DNA from 3 places in the [Micrococcus luteus] ATCC 49442 genome. Region 3 is predicted to be linked to each of the others. Evidence: predicted binding sites of a transcription regulator. Region 3 holds the regulator's gene; each other region holds the start of a gene.
The links. The regulator Rex, encoded in region 3, represses fermentation and respiration genes when NADH is low (regulators of the CRP and FNR family bind a similar motif). The targets are predictions, from matches to a motif close to CTTGTGAANNNNTTCACAAG.
Positions count from the first base shown of each region.

Region 1: GUV69_RS11480 (queuosine precursor transporter) is a predicted target of Rex. The motif match lies at 2,110-2,129, and genes of this name have one in related genera.
Region 2: GUV69_RS02110 (glyceraldehyde-3-phosphate dehydrogenase) is a predicted target of Rex. The motif match lies at 2,996-3,015, and genes of this name have one in related genera.

Region 1 is NZ_JAAAXP010000001.1:2,541,868-2,547,383, forward strand. It holds gene tgt (tRNA guanosine(34) transglycosylase Tgt) at 1-332, shown strand, start outside; gene GUV69_RS11475 (dienelactone hydrolase family protein) at 432-1,181, shown strand; gene GUV69_RS11480 (queuosine precursor transporter) at 1,247-1,960, opposite strand; gene GUV69_RS11485 (TetR/AcrR family transcriptional regulator) at 2,139-2,795, shown strand; gene GUV69_RS11490 (TIGR01777 family oxidoreductase) at 2,813-3,724, shown strand; gene GUV69_RS11495 (hypothetical protein) at 3,721-4,089, shown strand; gene GUV69_RS11500 (PfkB family carbohydrate kinase) at 4,281-5,213, shown strand; gene eda (bifunctional 4-hydroxy-2-oxoglutarate aldolase/2-dehydro-3-deoxy-phosphogluconate aldolase) at 5,230-5,516, shown strand, end outside.
Region 2 is NZ_JAAAXP010000001.1:454,594-460,109, reverse strand. It holds gene def (peptide deformylase) at 1-87, shown strand, start outside; gene GUV69_RS02120 (HNH endonuclease family protein) at 119-916, opposite strand; gene GUV69_RS02115 (hypothetical protein) at 1,019-1,222, opposite strand; gene GUV69_RS02110 (glyceraldehyde-3-phosphate dehydrogenase) at 1,303-2,781, opposite strand; RNA gene rnpB (RNase P RNA component class A) at 3,035-3,420, opposite strand; gene GUV69_RS02100 (YaaA family protein) at 3,477-4,241, shown strand; gene GUV69_RS02095 (zinc ribbon domain-containing protein) at 4,301-5,056, opposite strand; gene GUV69_RS02090 (Nif3-like dinuclear metal center hexameric protein) at 5,157-5,516, opposite strand, start outside.
Region 3 is NZ_JAAAXP010000001.1:4,173,659-4,179,174, forward strand. It holds gene GUV69_RS18990 (acetylxylan esterase) at 1-38, shown strand, start outside; gene GUV69_RS18995 (3-deoxy-7-phosphoheptulonate synthase) at 373-1,482, shown strand; gene GUV69_RS19000 (helix-turn-helix domain-containing protein) at 1,620-1,832, shown strand; gene GUV69_RS19005 (30S ribosomal protein bS22) at 2,022-2,120, shown strand; gene GUV69_RS19010 (HAD family hydrolase) at 2,241-3,059, opposite strand; gene GUV69_RS19015 (glutaredoxin family protein) at 3,159-3,413, shown strand; gene GUV69_RS19020 (redox-sensing transcriptional repressor Rex) at 3,504-4,211, shown strand; gene GUV69_RS19025 (Yip1 family protein) at 4,267-5,169, opposite strand; gene GUV69_RS19030 (hypothetical protein) at 5,340-5,516, opposite strand, start outside.

The DNA.
Region 1 (5,516 bases), 1.6 Mb from region 3:
ACGGCGCCGACACCTTCGACTGTGTCTCCCCCACCCGGGTGGCCCGCAACTCGGCGTTCTACACCCCCACCGGCCGCTACAACCTCTCCGGCGCCAAGTACAAACGCGATTTCGGCCCGCTCCAGGACGGCTGCGACTGCTACGCCTGCGCCAACTACTCCCGCGCCTACATCCACCACCTGTTCAAGGCCAAGGAGATGCTCTCCGCCACGCTGATCTCCATCCACAACGAGCGCTTTGTGGTGAAGATGGTGGACGACGCGCGGCTGGCCATCGAATCAGGGAACTTTTTCGAGTTCAAGGCCGAGACGCTGGCGCAGTACTACTCCTGAGCCCGTTCCCTCCCGGGACCCTGGACCCGGGACCCCGGATCCCGGGTGGCGCCGCGCCCAAAGGCACGTCCCGACGTCGCGCTCCGATATCCTGACCGAATGCTCATCGAGATCCCTGCCGCTGACGGCGTTGCCGAGGCCCTGGTCACCCGTCCGTCCACAGGCGCCGGGCCGTTCCCGGGCGTCATCCTCTACATGGATGCTTTTGGCCTGCGCCCGCGCATCGAGGAGATGGCGCAGCGCATCGCCGACTGGGGCTATGTGGTCCTGGCACCGAACGTCTTCTACCGGGAAGGGACGGCCGCGCAGCTCGCACCAAACGTGGACATGACCACCCCTGACGGCCGGGCTGCCGCCGGCAAGGCGGCGTTCGCGCGCGTGGGGCGCCTGACCACGGACAAGGCGCTGCCGGACATTGATGCGTGGGTTGCGGCACTGGGAACGCTCGACGGCGTCGCACCGGGTCCCATCGGCACGTTCGGCTACTGCATGGGAGCCCGCCTCGCGGTGCGGACCGCTACCGCCCGCCCCGATGTGGTGGCAGCGTGCGGCGGATTCCACGGCGGCGGGCTCGCCAGCGATGCCCCGGACAGCCCCCACCTGGAGCTCGGCAAGGCCAGGGCGCGGTTCGTCTTCGGCCACGCGGACCATGACAAGAGCATGGATTCCGACGCCGTCGCGCGCCTGGGCGAGGCGCTGGCTGCTGCCGGGCTTGAGGCGTCCAACGAGGTCTACCCCGGGGCGCCGCACGGCTACACGATGGCGGACACGTCCATGTTCCATGCCGAGGCCTCGGAGCGGCACTTCGCCGAGCTCCGCACCCTCCTCGACGGGACACTGAAGGCCTGACCGGCCAAGAGTCCGACGCCGGGCGGCGGCTACGCGGCGTTCGTCACCGGTGCCATCGCGGCGGCTTACGCCCCGTAGCTCGGTTCGCGCTTCTTGATCCAGCCGATCACCAGGGACGTCACCGGGACGAACAGGAACTCCACCAGGGTTTTGTAGACGAAACCCACCACGACGTAGTTCACGAACGTGCCGAAATCGGTGATGCCGATGACGGAGGCCGCGATACTGCAGAAGATCAGGGTGTCCACGAATTCGCCGGCGCCGGAGGAGCCCATGAGGCGCGCCCAGAGAGACTTCTCCCCGGAGCGGGCCTTCATCTTCACCAGGATCCAGGAGTTGATGGTCTGGCCGGCCAGGAACGCCAGCAGCGAGGCCAGCACAATCTGCGGGACCGGGCCCAGCGCACCTTCGAGGGCTGCCTGCTTGGAGGTGCCAAATTCGTCGTCAAAGCCGGGCAGCGCGATGATCACCCAGTAGCAGATCGAGGCGAACACGGACAGGGCGAAGGTGGTGAAAATCGCCTTGCGTGCCACCTTGAAGCCGTATACCTCGCTGATTACATCGCCCAGGATGTAGGCCAGCGGGAAGAGGAAGAAGCCGCCGTCCGTGATGATCGGGCCGATCGCCACGCCTTTGGACGCGCCGATATTGGACAGAATCAGCACCACGGCCATCCCGGCGAGCATGATGCCGAAGTAGGGCGAGCCGATGGAGGCGAATTTTGCTGTGCCTGCGGGGTTTGTGACGGGCAAGGCGTCACGGCCTGAGGGGGAAGGCATGGGGGGTGTCCGTTCATAGTGGTTCGCTCGGCGCCTGCCGCCTCAACGGGGGCTGGGCGGTGCGCCGGCTGTATTAGCACTGTCACGCCATTCTCCCACCACTCCGGGGCGCGAAAGTTTTGAACACGTTCAGTTCCATGTCATACTCATTTCTGAACACGTTCAAAAAAGGGAACCCATGGCAGTCAAAAGTGAACAGACCCGCCAGCACCTGGCGGATGTGGCCCTGCGAATGTTCCGTGAGATCGGCTTCGAGAAGACCACCATGCGGGCCATCGCTGCCGAGGCCGGGGTTTCAGTGGGCAACGCCTATTACTACTTTGCGTCCAAGGATGACCTGGTCCAGGAACTCTACGTCCAGGTCCAGGCCGAGCATGCCGCAAAGGCGGACGAAGCGCTCGACGGCCTGAAGGACCTGGCCAGCCGCCTGAAAGCCACTCTCCACACGGGCCTCGACGTCATGGCGCCCTACCACCGGTTCGGCGCCGACTTCGTGGCCACGGCCATCCGGCCGACGTCGCCAGTCAACCCCTTCGCAGGAGAGTCGACGGCGGCCCGCGAAGCCTCGCTGGGCATCTTCCGGACCGCGGTTGACGGCGCCAGCCCTCCCCCACCCAAGAAGTTGCGCGCCGATCTGCCCGAGCTCCTGTGGCTGGGCTACATGGGGATCGCACTGTTCTGGGTGTACGACACCTCGGAAGGCCAGCGCCGCACCCGGAAACTCGTGGACGGGGCCGTCCCGCTGATCGCCCGGGGGCTCTCGCTGGCCAGGATTCCGGGGGTCAATAAGGTCCTGGACGACGTCCTTAGCCTGAGCCGCAGCATCCGCACCTGAACATCATGGGAAAAGAAATGAACAAGGCAAAAACCGTAGTGCTCGCCGGAGCCTCGGGCTTCATCGGCACTTATCTCCGGGCGCGCTTCGAGCAGGCGGGGTGGTCAGTGCGCACCATCGGCCGCCGGACAGCCAAGGGTTCGGCTGACTCCGCACGCTGGGACGACGACGACGCCATCACCCGGGTGCTGGACGGTGCCGACCTGCTGGTCAACCTCGCCGGACGGTCGGTCAACTGCCGCTATAACGCGCGGAACAGAGCCGCCATCCTCGATTCCCGCGTCGCCACCACCACCGCCCTCGGCCGCGCCCTGGCAGGGTGCCAGGCACCGCCGTCGACCTGGCTCAACGCCAGCACGGGCACCATCTACCGGGATGCGGACGACCGTCCCCAAACGGAGTCCGACGGCGACCTCGGCAGCGGATTTTCCGTGGACGTCGCGCGCGCCTGGGAAGCAGCGTTGGACGCGGCGGACACCCCCGGCACCCGGAAAATCCCGCTGCGGATCGCCATCGTGCTGGGGCCAGGCGGCGGCGCCCTGCGGCCCTTCGCCACCCTGGCGCGGCTCGGCCTGGGTGGGCAGATGGGGCACGGAAGCCAGAAGTTCAGCTGGATCCATGTGGAGGACCTGTACCGCACCGTCCGTTTCCTGCACAAACGGACCGACATCTCCGGTCCGGTGAATGTGGCCTCGCCGGACGTTGTGGACAACCGCGAACTGATGCGCTTCGTCAGGCGGGCGTACGGCGCCAGGCGTGGCGTTCCCACCCCGGCCTGGCTGCTCAGTCTGGGCGCCGTCCTGATCCGTACCGACACCGAGCTGGTGCTGAAGAGCCGGTGGGTGCAGCCGCAGAAGCTGATCGATGCCGGGTTCATCTTCCGTCAGCCGGAGCTGGGGCGCGCGCTTCTTAGCATCGCCAAGCGGTGAGCCGGGCCCACCACGTGACGTTCGGCCCCGGCGCGTTCCTTCTGGGTGCCGGCATCACCGTGGTGCTTTTTGGCGTGCCCCTCGGTGCGACGGGCTACGTTTTCGGAATTGCCGCGGCGCTCCTCCTTGGCATGCCGCTGGCACTCGCCACCGGAGTCGTGATGCGGCCCGTCCGCGACCAGGTGCTGCACATTGCAGCCATCGCCGGGGTGGGGCTAGCCACGGGCCTGCTCACGCTTCTTTTCATGGCAGGTGGCGGGTGGCTCACCATGTGGGGACTGATCCCCTGGACTGGAGTCTGCGCCGCAATCGGACGATTGGCGGTGGTTCGCCTCGTCACAACGCGTGACGACGTGGCCCCGTAGGCACACCCTTCCGAGGTGGAAACCAGGCACGGCGCCGGCACCCCGAATAGGCGTAAAGTTCAACGGGGAAGCCGCCGCCCGCTTCCCCCTTGACCCCAATACCTGCCGATCAACCGGCGGCTCGACGGATCGGCACATGACTGGTGAACAATTCAACCCGACTGACCGCCGCGCCCTTCGATGTCGTCGTGATGGGCGAGATCCTCGTTGAGGTAGCCACCGACGTCGTGTTCGCCCACGGTGTCCCGGCTCAGCTCGGCATTTCCGGTGACGCCCTCAACGTCGCAGCGGCCGCGGCAGCAGCCGGTGCCCGCGTTGGCCTGCTATCGGTGCTGACCGACGACGACCTGGGCAAGGCCATCGCCGCCCGGATTGTTGAACTAGGCATCTCCCCCGAGCTCCTGACATTCCGTGCCGGACAGCAGGGCGTCTACCTGGTTCACTGCGACCCCGCGGGTCAGCGCGAATTCTCCTATGCCCGGAGCGGCAGCGTTGGGTCCAGCCTTGCCCCTGACGATGTTGACCCTGCCGTGTTTTCGGCCGCCGGGGCCGTGGTGGCGGGCGGCATCGCCTGCGCCATTTCGGCATCGTCCCGCGCCGCGGTGGTGAAGGCCGCCGGGCTTACCAAACGCTTCGTTTTCGATCCGAACTTCCGCCCGCGGCTCACGTCCGTGGAGGACGCGACGGCGGCACTCCTGCAACTCGCGCCGCGCACCTTCCTGGTGACGCCGTCGTTCCCGGGCGAAACGTCCGCGCTCCTGGGCTGCTCCACGGCGGCCGAGGCGGCGGCGAAGCTCCGGAGCCTCGGCGCTGCCAACGTCGCCGTGACCTGCGGCGCAGATGGTATCCAACTCGAGGGCCAGGACAGCGTGTGGATGGACTCCATCCCGGCCCCGTCCGTGGTGGACCAGACGGGGGCCGGCGATGCGTTCGTGGGCACCCTGACTGCCCGGCTGGTCCTCGGCGACAGCCTTCCCGTGGCCGCCCGCTTGGGTGCAGCTGCGGCTTCGCTGGTGGTTGGCGGCAAGGGCGGCACCGGCTTCATCCCCACCTTGGAGCAGACCCGGGCCCATGCAGCAACGGCTGGTACCGCATCATCGACACCGACAGGCTGGACGGCCTGAGAAAAGAGAACACCCCATGACTGACGCCACCAGTGTCCTGCAGGTTTCCCCTGTCATCCCCGTCGTCACCATCGCCGACCCACAGCATGCCGTTCCCGTGGCCAGGGCGCTAGCCGACGGCGGCGTCCGGATCATCGAGCTCACGCTCCGGACGGACACTGCCCTCGAATCCCTCAAACGCATCGCGGACGAAGTCCCGGACATCCTGGTGGGCGCCGGCACCATCCTCACACCCGCCCAGGCAGACGCCGCGGTGGGAGCCGGCGCGCAGTTCCTGGTGAGCCCCGGCGCCACGCCGGCATT
Region 2 (5,516 bases), 3.7 Mb from region 3:
GCCATGAAGCTGGCCAAGAAGAGCGGTTGGGGCGTACCCGGACTGACCTGGATGCCCGGCGTGGACCCCGACCCGTTCGGCCACTAGGGCACACAGGCAGGGGATCCTGCCTTAACGTTCACTGTGCCGCGATGGTGGGCTGCTCCGGACACGAGTCCAGGACCCGGTTCATGGCATCCTTCTCAGGCTGGGTGACCCACAGCCCGTACGACGCCTTCACGGAGATCTGGCGGGCCACGTAGTGGCAGCGGATATTCTTGTTCTTCGGCAGCCAGGTGGCTGCGTCCCCCGCACTCTTTTGCTGGTTGGCGGGACCGTCTGCGGCGATCAGGTTGAGCGGATCGTTCGCCAGGCTGAGGCGCTGCTGCGGCGACAAGGACTGGGCGCCTTTCTGCCACGCGTCACCGAGCGCCACAACGTGGTCGATCTGGATTTCCTTGCTGCTCTCCGGTCCGCGCCGGAAATCCACGGCCTTGCCCGTGTACGGCTCCACAATGGTGCCCGAAGCGACACGGCATTTTGACCCCTCCATAAAGCCGACTGACGCGAGGTCGCGGCGGAGGATGTCATTGCGGGTATCGCAGCCGTTGCGATCGACATCCTGCCACGCCTGCCCGAATGCCTCGCGGGAGTAGTGGTCCTTCGGTGCACGGCCTTTGACACTCAGCCCGGCCAGGGCCGCACGGGCGCTCCCCTGCGGGACGGCGTGCACAGGCACCACCGGCTTCATCCAGCTGCCGTCAAATACGGGTGCATGGCCGGGTCCGTCAGCAGCGGGCTCCGCGGCGGCGAACTGGCCGGCGGTAAAAAACCACACCGCAGACCCCAGCACGGACACCGCAAGTGCCGCGAGCAAAGCCCAGGCCTGCCGCGATCGGCGCCGGGCACGGCGGTAGGCGCCCCAACTGACCGTCATGGGCAACAGACTATTCCGGGAATCCCGCGCACCAGAAGAGCCTAGGCCACCCCACTGACAGCCGGAGGGTTATCCACAGTGGGGAGGAAGAGTGACCCGGATCTATAGCTCCCGGGACACCCGCCGGAGATCCTCTTCCGCCAGGTGGAGGAGGCTCTCCAACTGCCGGACGCGGTCCTCGCCGACATCACCGGCAGCCAAGGCAGCTCGTGCCTGCTCCAGTAGCCTGACGGCCTCTTTGTGGTTGGCCTTGGCGACGTCGAAGGCGTGTTCAAGGGTGGTGTCGTGGAGAGTTTCGTTATCCATGGCACCAGTGTGGTCCCGATTCCCGGCTGATTCCAGCGAATCAGCCGGGAAGTCGAAACCTTGAACGGCTAAGGCGCCCTTTAGACTGCGATTGCGGCCAACGCGGCAGCCGGTTCCTTCGCGGGGAACGACGGCGGGTTGACGCCTGCCATTTCCTCCATGACCCGGACTACCTGGCAGCTGTAGCCGAACTCGTTGTCGTACCAGACGTAGAGGATGACGTTCTTGTCATTGGAGATCGTGGCGAGGCCATCCACGATGCCGGCCCGGCGTGAGCCGACGAAGTCCGTGGACACAACCTCGGGGGAATCGATGTAGTCGATCTGCTTGCGCAGGTCCGAATGCAGCGACATCTGGCGCAGGTAGTCGTTCACCTCATCCTTGGTGGTGCCGTTTTCCAGGCTCAGGTTCAGGATGGCCAGCGACACGTCCGGGGTGGGGACGCGGATGGAACTGCCGGTGAGTTTGCCCTCAAGTTCGGGGAGCGCCTTGGCCACCGCGGTGGCCGCGCCGGTTTCGGTGATCACCATGTTCAGCGCGGCGGAACGGCCGCGGCGGTCACCCTTGTGGAAGTTGTCGATCAGGTTCTGGTCGTTGGTGAACGAGTGGACGGTCTCAACGTGGCCGTGGATCACTCCGAACCTGTCGTTGATGGCCTTCAGCACCGGGGTAATGGCGTTGGTGGTGCACGACGCGGCGGAAACGATCTGATCCGAGTCCAGGATGCTGCCGTGGTTGATGCCGTGCACGATGTTCTTCAGCGCGCCCTTGCCCGGTGCGGTGAGCAGGACACGGGCCGCGCCCTTGCTCTGCAGGTGCTGGGACAGGCCCTCGGCATCGCGCCAGCGGCCGGTGTTGTCAACCACCAGGGCGTCCTTGATGCCGTAAGCGGTGTAATCGATGGTGGCAGGGTTGTCCGAGTAGATGACCTGGACCTGCACGCCGTTGGCGGTGATGGTGTTGGCTTCCTCGTCCACGCGGATGGTGCCCTCGAACGGGCCGTGGACCGAGTCGCGGCGCAGCAGGCTGGCACGCTTGACGATGTCCTTGTCCGAACCGCGGCGCACCACGATGGCGCGCAGTCGCAGGCCGTGGCCACCGCCTGCCTTTTCGATCAGGAGGCGGGCCAGCAGGCGGCCGATGCGGCCAAACCCGTACAGCACAACGTCGGTGCTAGTGCGGTTGTCAGCCCCGCGCTTGCCAACAACGTCGGCCAGTTCGGCGCGGAGGAACTCCTCCAGGGAAGCGCCGTTGCCTTCAAGCTTGTACTTCTCGGTCAGGCGTGCCACGTCGATGGCTGCTGCGCCAAGTTCCAGCTCCGCCAGGGTGTTCAGCAGCGGTGCGGTTTCCTCAAGCAGGAGCTCGCTGTTGCTCATGCGGCGGGCGAACCGATGCGCTTTGAGGATGTTCATGGTGGACTTGTTGATCAGGCTGCGGCCGTGGATGCTCGTCACCACGTTGTTTTCGCGGTACAGCCGGCCAATCACCGGAATCATGGCCTCAGCGAGAGCCTCCCGGCCCATCCACGTATCTAGACAAGAATCTGACGTCTGGCTCACAGAACTACCTTCCTCGGTTCAGCCGCATACGTCCTCGTATGCGGTTGTCGGCCACCTGACGTTGTCCAGGGGCTCTGGCACCGGCGGGGTTCTGCCCCGGGTGCCGTGGAGAAGCGCAAAGAAAAACCACCGGCTGCGAACGCAGACCCGGTGGCAGAACTTCTACGTTCGCTCTCTATTCTAAGCCGGGGCACCGCACTGCGGGACGCCGTGGGACGTGAAGTCACTCACATGCCTTACGGCGGGAGGTTGTGGGATGGGTTGACCGATACGCCGGGTTCTGTGCTCCCGTGCCGTTACCAGCGCGGGAGTAGCGGCCATCCATCTACGGACGCCGTTGCCGACGCCCTCCAGCGGCCTACCCGGACACTCGGGCGGGCAGCCCTCAAACGTGTCCTGTCTGGCCTTGCTCCGGGTGGGGTTTACCTAGCCTTCCCGGTCACCCGGGAAGCTGGTGGTCTCTTACACCACCGTTTCACCCTTACCTGCTGCCTTCCGTTGCCGGCGGACGCAGGCGGTCTTTTCTCTGTGGCACTGGCCTGCGGGTTACCCCGAGTGGGTGTTACCCACCACCCTGCCCTGCGGAGCCCGGACGTTCCTCGAGCCACTTGCGTGACGCGCGGCCGCCTGGTCAACCCATCCGGAACCCAGTCTACCGGGGAAGGAGGCGCCGCCGCCGCCGGTAGGATCGTACGGTGCTGATTCTGCTTCCCCCCTCTGAAGGCAAGACCCCCGCGGTCCGGGGATCCGCCGTCGACTGGCCTTCCCTGAGCTTTCCGGCCCTTAACAGGCACCGGGCCGCCGTCCTTGAAGCGCTGGGTACGGTAAGTGCGCATGAGGATGCCCTCGCTTTGTTGGGCGTCGGCGCATCGTTGAGGGACGACGTCGACCGCAACACCCGGCTCCACGCGGAACCGGCGGCGCCCGCGCACCAGATTTATACGGGTGTCCTGTACGACGCCCTGGGGTACAAAACGCTGACGCCGACGCAGCGCCGCAAAGCCGACGAATCAGTTCTGGTGGTATCCGCGTTGTGGGGCGTCATCCGTTTCGCCGACCGGGTGCCCGCGTACCGGCTGTCGATGGGAACTGCACTGCCCGACGTCGGCCGCCTTGCCTCGTTCTGGAAGCCGCAGCTTTCGGAGGCCCTCACTGAGGCGGCGTCCGGGCACCTGCTGGTGGACTGCCGCTCCAGCACCTACGCGGCGGCGTGGGCGCCGCCGCCCGCGCAGACCGTGGCGGTCAACGTGTTCACCGAGGTGAACGGCGTGCGCAAGGTGGTGAGCCACTTCGCGAAACATACCCGGGGCGAGCTGGCGCGGCACCTGCTGGCCCGCCGCGGCCGCGACCCGGAGACCCCGGCGCAGCTGCTCAAGGCGGCCCGCGAAAAATGGGAAGCGGAGCTCGTGGAGGGCTCAGCGCGGAAGCCGCACACCCTGAACATCATCCTCCCCAACTAAGTAGCGCTATCTGTCGTTTTGACCTCTCAAAACGACAGATAGCGCTACTTAGTTGGGTGTTAGGCAGTCGGGGCGGGTGCGTTCCACTCGGCCGAGCGCACCAGGATGGCGCCGGAATCCGGGCAGAACACGATGTCGTCCTCGGCGGCGGCCTTGATCTCGGCGAGGTCCCCGGGGCTCAGTTTCATTCCTGAGGCCTCCGACGTGCCGTGGAACAGTCGGGCCGCGCCCACACCGCGCTTGGCGAGGGTCTTTTCGTAGACTGCCAGCATCCCCGCATCGAGTCCGGCGGCGAATTCATCACGCTGGGCGCGGACGACATTCGCTTCGGCGTCCACCTCGGCCAGGGCTTCGTCGAGCTCGGCACGGATGCCGCTGAAGGAGCCCTGGATGTCATCAACGATCTGCTGTTGGGCGGCCTGCCGGGCGCGCAGGGAGTCGAGGCGTTCCAGCACTTCGAGCTCAACGTCTTCAAGATCTGACCGGCGCTTGTTCAGCGAGGCAATATCCTTCTGCAGGGCTACGAGATCCTTGGACAGTCCCGTTCCGCTGTTGAGCCGGGCTTCGTCGCGTTCAATCCGGGAAGCCACCTGCTCCACGTCGGCCTCGGCCCGCTTGAGTTCGGCTTCAGCGTCATGGACGGCGACCTTGGCGCCGCCCAGTTCACCATTGGCCACCGACAGCGCGGCCTCGAGGTCGGTGATCCTCGGATCGTTGCTAAGGGTACGGCGGCGGTTCTGCAGGGACTTGAGCTTCGCGTCCAGCCCTTGCAGTTCGAGCAACTTCAACTGTTCCGCCGGTGCTGCCTTAGCCAACTGCTACCTCCGTTTGTTTCCTGCCGGCCGGAACCGGGCACCCGATCGGCGCTGTATAGACTCTAGCGCCTGGCCCGCTCCCCTGCCTCGCATCCCGGGCTTAGCCCGGAGTCAGAATGAAGTCCCAGGGGTCACTGTTGGTGTTGCTCACCTGGATCTCGACGTCGTGCCCCTGATCGGCGAGCACGTTGCCCAGGGCTGATGCGGCGGCCGGCAGCCAGAGCCACTCGCTGGCAAAGTGGGAAACGTCGATCAGGTACGGCCTGCCGTCCACCGCCGCTTCGCGGGCTTCGGACGCGGGATGGTGGCGGAGGTCGGCCGTGACATAGACGTCAGCGTTACTGGCCCGCACCTCGTCGAACAGGGAGTCACCCGCGCCGCCGCACACCGCAACGCGGCGCACCAGGCCGTCTTTGTCGCCGGACACGCGGACTCCCCCGGCCACTGCGGGAAGGATGCC
Region 3 (5,516 bases):
TCCGGCAGCTGCAGTACCTCCGCAAACTCCTGGGGTGACCGTCCGGCGCCGACCCTTACCCTCCCCAAGTAGGTAGCGCTATCTGTCGTTTCGAGCGCTCATAACGACAGATAGCGCTACCTACTTGGGGAGGGGCGGATTGCGGTGTGTGACGCCGCCGATTTTGCACGGGCCAAATCGTCCGGTTATGGTCTCCCTATGACTAACCGTTGGTATGCGTATTTTTCGTTGGCTCTGGAGGAGCCCGCGTCTAACTGACACGCATCCAACTTCCTTCAGAGCCAACAGGGCAGAGATCATTCTCTGCCCTTCGCCATTTCTCCGGCGGGTTCTGATCTGGGCCCGCTTCCTATCTGGAACAGGACCCCGAGCATGAGCCCCGCAACAGCAACTCCCGCTAAATCCACATCCAACCTGCGCGTCAGCGAATTCACTGCGCTGCCCACGCCCGCCGAGCTCATCGCCGAGTTGCCGCTGGATGACCGGGTGACTGACGTCGTCGAACGCGGCCGCGATGAGGTCCGCGCCATCATGGACGGTGTGGACGACCGGCTGCTGGTTATCGTTGGCCCCTGCTCCATCCACGACCCAAAGGCCGGCCTGGAATACGCCCGCCGGCTCGTTAGCCAGGCCGAGAGGCACAAGGAAGACCTGCTGATTGTCATGCGGGCCTACTTCGAAAAGCCGCGCACCACGGTGGGCTGGAAGGGCCTCATCAACGATCCCCGCCTCGACGGCAGCCACGACATGGAAACCGGCCTCCGCGCTGCCCGGCAGTTCCTTCAGCAGGTCACCGCACTCGGCCTGCCCACCGCAACAGAGTTCCTAGAGCCCATCAGCCCGCAGTACATGGCGGACCTGATCTCCTGGGGTGCCATCGGTGCTCGCACCACCGAGAGCCAGATCCACCGCCAGCTGGCGTCCGGGCTCTCCATGCCCATCGGCTTCAAGAACGGTACCGACGGCGGCCTCCAGGTTGCGATTGACGCGTGCGGTGCCGCCGCGGCAGCGCAGGCTTTCCTGGGGATCGACGGTGACGGCCGCGCCGCGCTGGTGGCTACTGCAGGCAACCCGGACACGCACGTCATTCTCCGCGGCGGACGCAAGGGGCCCAATTACTCAGCGGCCGACGTCGAAAGCGCGTCCGCCTTGCTGGCCGGCAAGGGACTGAACCCCCGGCTGATCGTGGACGCGAGCCACGCCAACAGCGGCAAGAGCCATCACCGGCAGGCCGAAGTTGCGCTCGAAATCGGCGCCCAGCTTGAGGAGGGCGGCCCGGCTGCCCAGTCCATCGCCGGCGTGATGCTCGAAAGCTTCCTGGTAGGAGGCGCGCAGAACCTGGATGTCGCCGAGCACGCCGCGGGAACCTCCGCGCTCGTGTACGGGCAGAGCGTCACGGATGCATGCATGGAGTGGGATGTGTCAGCATCGGTCCTCAACCAGCTCGGAGCGTCCGCGCGGAAACGCCGTACTGCACAGTGATTGACGGAAATGACTTTCACTACAGCCCCATGAACCTCTAGAGTATCTATCACATGGTTGGTGGATGGCTCAGCATCGGCACACCGCAATGGAACACGCTGGGGTTAGTAGTCATCCGTCAGCAAAGGAATAGGGAAATGTCTGCAGAACAGAACTTCTCGAACGCGAAGTTCCTGACCGTGGCCGAAGTGGCCCAGGTCATGCGCGTCTCCAAAATGACCGTCTATCGGCTGGTTCATTCAGGTGAAATGCCCGCGGTGCGTTTCGGTCGCTCATACAGAGTGCCGGAGAACGCCGTCGAGCAGTATCTCAAGGGTGCGGTGGTGGACGGTCACACCGAAACCGCGTGACAACCTGGCGTTCCAACCCATGATTCAGCCCGAGGATGGGCTGCGGTCGGTGGTCGACGCCAGAAAGCGGTACCCTGTTAAGGATTGTTTTACGTCATTGTAAGAATCTGTCAGTTGTTTCAGTCTGTAGCTCTGCTCACGGACCACTTCCATCAGACAGGTACTACATCTAGTTTGTGAGGAACTTTCGTGGGTTCAGTTATTAAGAAGCGTCGCAAGCGTATGGCCAAGAAGAAGCACCGCAAGCTGCTTCGCAAAACGCGTCACCAGCGCCGCAATAAGAAGTAGAGATACTTCGAACTGTGTGAAATGCCCGTTGCCTCCCCGGCAGCGGGCATTTTTGTGTGCAAAAGACGGTGAAACGCCGACGGCGACAGTCGCGACGGCGGTTATGCCCGGGGGCCGCAGTTATGCCCGGGGGCCGCGGATGCGGGCGAAGCCCTTCCACAGTCCGTAGACCACGCCGCCGGCCGTTGCCGCCTTGAGGCCCAGGGTGGCGGCGCGGCGGCCGGAGCGGAAGTCGTAGACCGGCCAATTGTGGTCGCGCGCGTGGCTGCGGAGCCGGGCATCGGGATTGATGGCCACCGGGTGACCCACGAGGGTCAGCAGCGGGATGTCATTGTAGGAGTCGCTATACGCCCAGCACCGTTTCAGGTCCAGGCCCTCGGCATCGGCCAGTTCCTGGACTGCCACTGCTTTCGCGGAGCCGTGCAGGATGTCACCCACCAGCCGGCCGGTGTACATGCCGTCCGCAATCTCGCCCACAGTGCCCAGGGCTCCGGTGAGTCCCAGTCGGGTTGAGATGACTGCGGCAACTTCGATGGGGGTGGCCGTGACAAGCCAGACCCGCCGGCCCACGCGCAGGTGCTGCTGCGCCAGTGCCTTGGCTCCGGGCCAGATCCGGGAGGCGATCATCTCGTCGTACACTTCTTCGCCCAGGGCCTTGATGTCGTCCACCGTGATGCCGGCCGCGAGGGTGAGGGCCGAATCGCGTACTGCATGGACATCGTCCATGTTCTCGCCGCGCGTCACAAACTTGAATTGCTTCCAGGCGAATCCGGCCGCCTGGGTCAGCGTGAATGCACCCCGCTGGTGCATCTTGCGGGCCACGTGGAAGAGGCTGGCGCCCTTCATGAGGGTGTTGTCAACGTCAAAGAAGGCCGCTTCGCCGGTCTGCATCACCGCATCCGGCTTGGTGATCACAGCGACGTACTTCTCCTCGGGCATTCCACGAGTCTAGTCAATACTCGGTGCCGAACATTTCAGCAGGCGCCGGCGGCCCTGCCCGCAGCGCTGGCAGCACCCAAAGGGCGATACGGTTAAAGCATGGCAAAACCGGAGGTAGTCCTCATCACCAAAGCAGACTGTCACCTGTGCGCAGACGCGCGCGACGCCGTCGAACGGGTTACCGCCTCGCTGGGACTCGGGTGGACGGAACAGCGGGTTGATGAAGTGCCGGAACTGCGTGAGCGGTACGCGGAGGAAATCCCCGTGGTGCTGGTGGACGGCATCCAGCGTGACTTTTGGAAAATCGATGAAACCCGGCTTGCGCGTGTCCTCCAGCGGGCCATGGCCCAGTAGACAACCGATTGCCAAAAATGTCGCTGGCTTTGTTGACACCAGCCGCGGGGCTCTAGAGTGGAGTCACAACGCGAGGCAACGGAGGGGATAGTGAGTTCACTGGATGCATCCCCCCATGCCGTGGAAGGTGCGGGCGTGGCCCCGACCGGGGAAATCGCCAAGCAGATTCCGCCCGCCGCCGTGGCACGGCTGACCATCTACCTGCGCGCCCTGAACACACTGCTCGCTGACGGTGTGGAGCGCGTGTCCTCGGAGTCCCTGGCTGAAGCGTCGGGCGTCAGTTCTTCAACACTGCGCAAGGACCTGTCCTATGTTGGCTCGTATGGCACGCGCGGGGTTGGCTATGAAGTGCAGTACCTTAGCCGCCACATCTCCGCGGCCCTCGGGCTGACCCATGATTGGAAGGTGGCCATCGTCGGCGCCGGCAACCTGGGCAAGGCGCTGGCCCGTTACGGCGGTTTCGAGTCCCGCGGCTTTGACGTTGTGGCAATCTTCGACGCCGACCAGATGGTGGTGGGCAACGAGGTGGGCTGGCTGCGCGTCAGCGACGTTGCCGACCTCGAGACAGTACTCGAGCGGACGGGCGCCAATATGGTGGTCCTGGCGCTGCCGGCCGCCGTGGCACAGGCAATCTGCGACCGCGTCGTTGCGGCCGGCGTCCACAGCATCCTGAGCTTCGCTCCGGTCATGCTGCAGGTCCCCGCCGGAGTCAACCTGCGCAAGGTGGACATGGCCACCGAACTTCAGATCCTGGCGTATCACGCGCAACGAGCGCAGGCCCCGGACCAAACCGCCTAGGTTCTGTTCGGCGGCTGGCGGGGTCCACGCCCGTCGTGTCTGGCTTGGCCGGGACCTACTGGCCGTAGGGGTTGCCCGGCGAGCTGTAGGGGTTGGCGAACGGCTGCTGCTTGCGGAAATACGGAGCGGTGGACGGCAGGTACAGCAGAACGATCGCTGCGATTCCGGCCACGGTTCCCAAAGTCCCGAGGTTCGGCACCTGGAAAAGGCTGGTTATGGACAGCGCCGCGAATACGGTTCCCAGGATCCTGGCCCAGTTCTTACCCTTGCGGATGAAGAAGGCCACCAGCAAGTACATTCCCGCACCGAGGATTGCCACGACCACCAATGTTCCAGCGAAGACGCTCCTGAAGTCCTCGAAGTTGAACTCGGTGCCGGTGGCGCCGCTGCTGCGCATGGCATCTTCAAACGCGTCACGCATGATCGGGTCATCGAGCATGCCGATGCCCACAAGCAGGGTGATGACAAAGAGTGCAGCCGCAGCGATCAGGAGCCAGAACGAAATGTTGACCAGCTGGGGAACGCCCTTGGCTCCGGTGGCCTGCGGCTGCTCAGAAGGGTACTGGGCGTAGGGGGACTGCCCGTACGGCTGCTGGCCATAGGCCGGCGGCGTAGGCTGCCCGAACTGGGGTGGATTCTGGCCGTAGGGCGGTTGTGGTGCCTGCGGCGAGTTCTGGCCGTACTGTGGTGCGTTTTGGCCGAATTGCGGCTGTGGTGAGTTCTGGCCGTACTGCGGTGCGTTCTGACCGAATTGCGGCTGTGGTGCGTTTTGGCCGAATTGCGGCTGCTGCGGCGAGTTCTGGCCGTATTGCGGCTGTTGCGGTGCATTTTGGCCGTACTGCGGCGCCGGCGGAGCGGGCTGCCCGGGCTGCGGGCCGTTCTCGCCGTAGCGGGGTGCCTGGGGCTGGTTGCCTGGCTCGGGTTCGTTCGGGACGGGAGGCGGGACAGGTGTGCTCATGAGCGGTCCTTTGCAGGTCGGAAGTCAGTTCGGCTGCTGGGTGCAGTCCACTGGCCCTGCCCCCAGTACGGCTTACTTCCAACCGTACCCCTGCCGGTGCCGGGACGGGTCATACCAGAGAGGTATTCGCGCCCTCCCGGCCAAGCGGAATCACGGTGGAAACGGGCTGGTCAGCGGCCTTTGGAAGCGTTGAACCAGGCCTGCGAGTTGGGAAGCCACATGAGTACGGTCGCCGCGGCGCTGATCAGGAAGCCAAACCAGTTATTGCCGATGCCTTCACCGAAGCTGCCGCCGATGACCGCCAGGATCAAGGAGACGCCCGCGACGATGGTGAGTGCCAGGCGGGC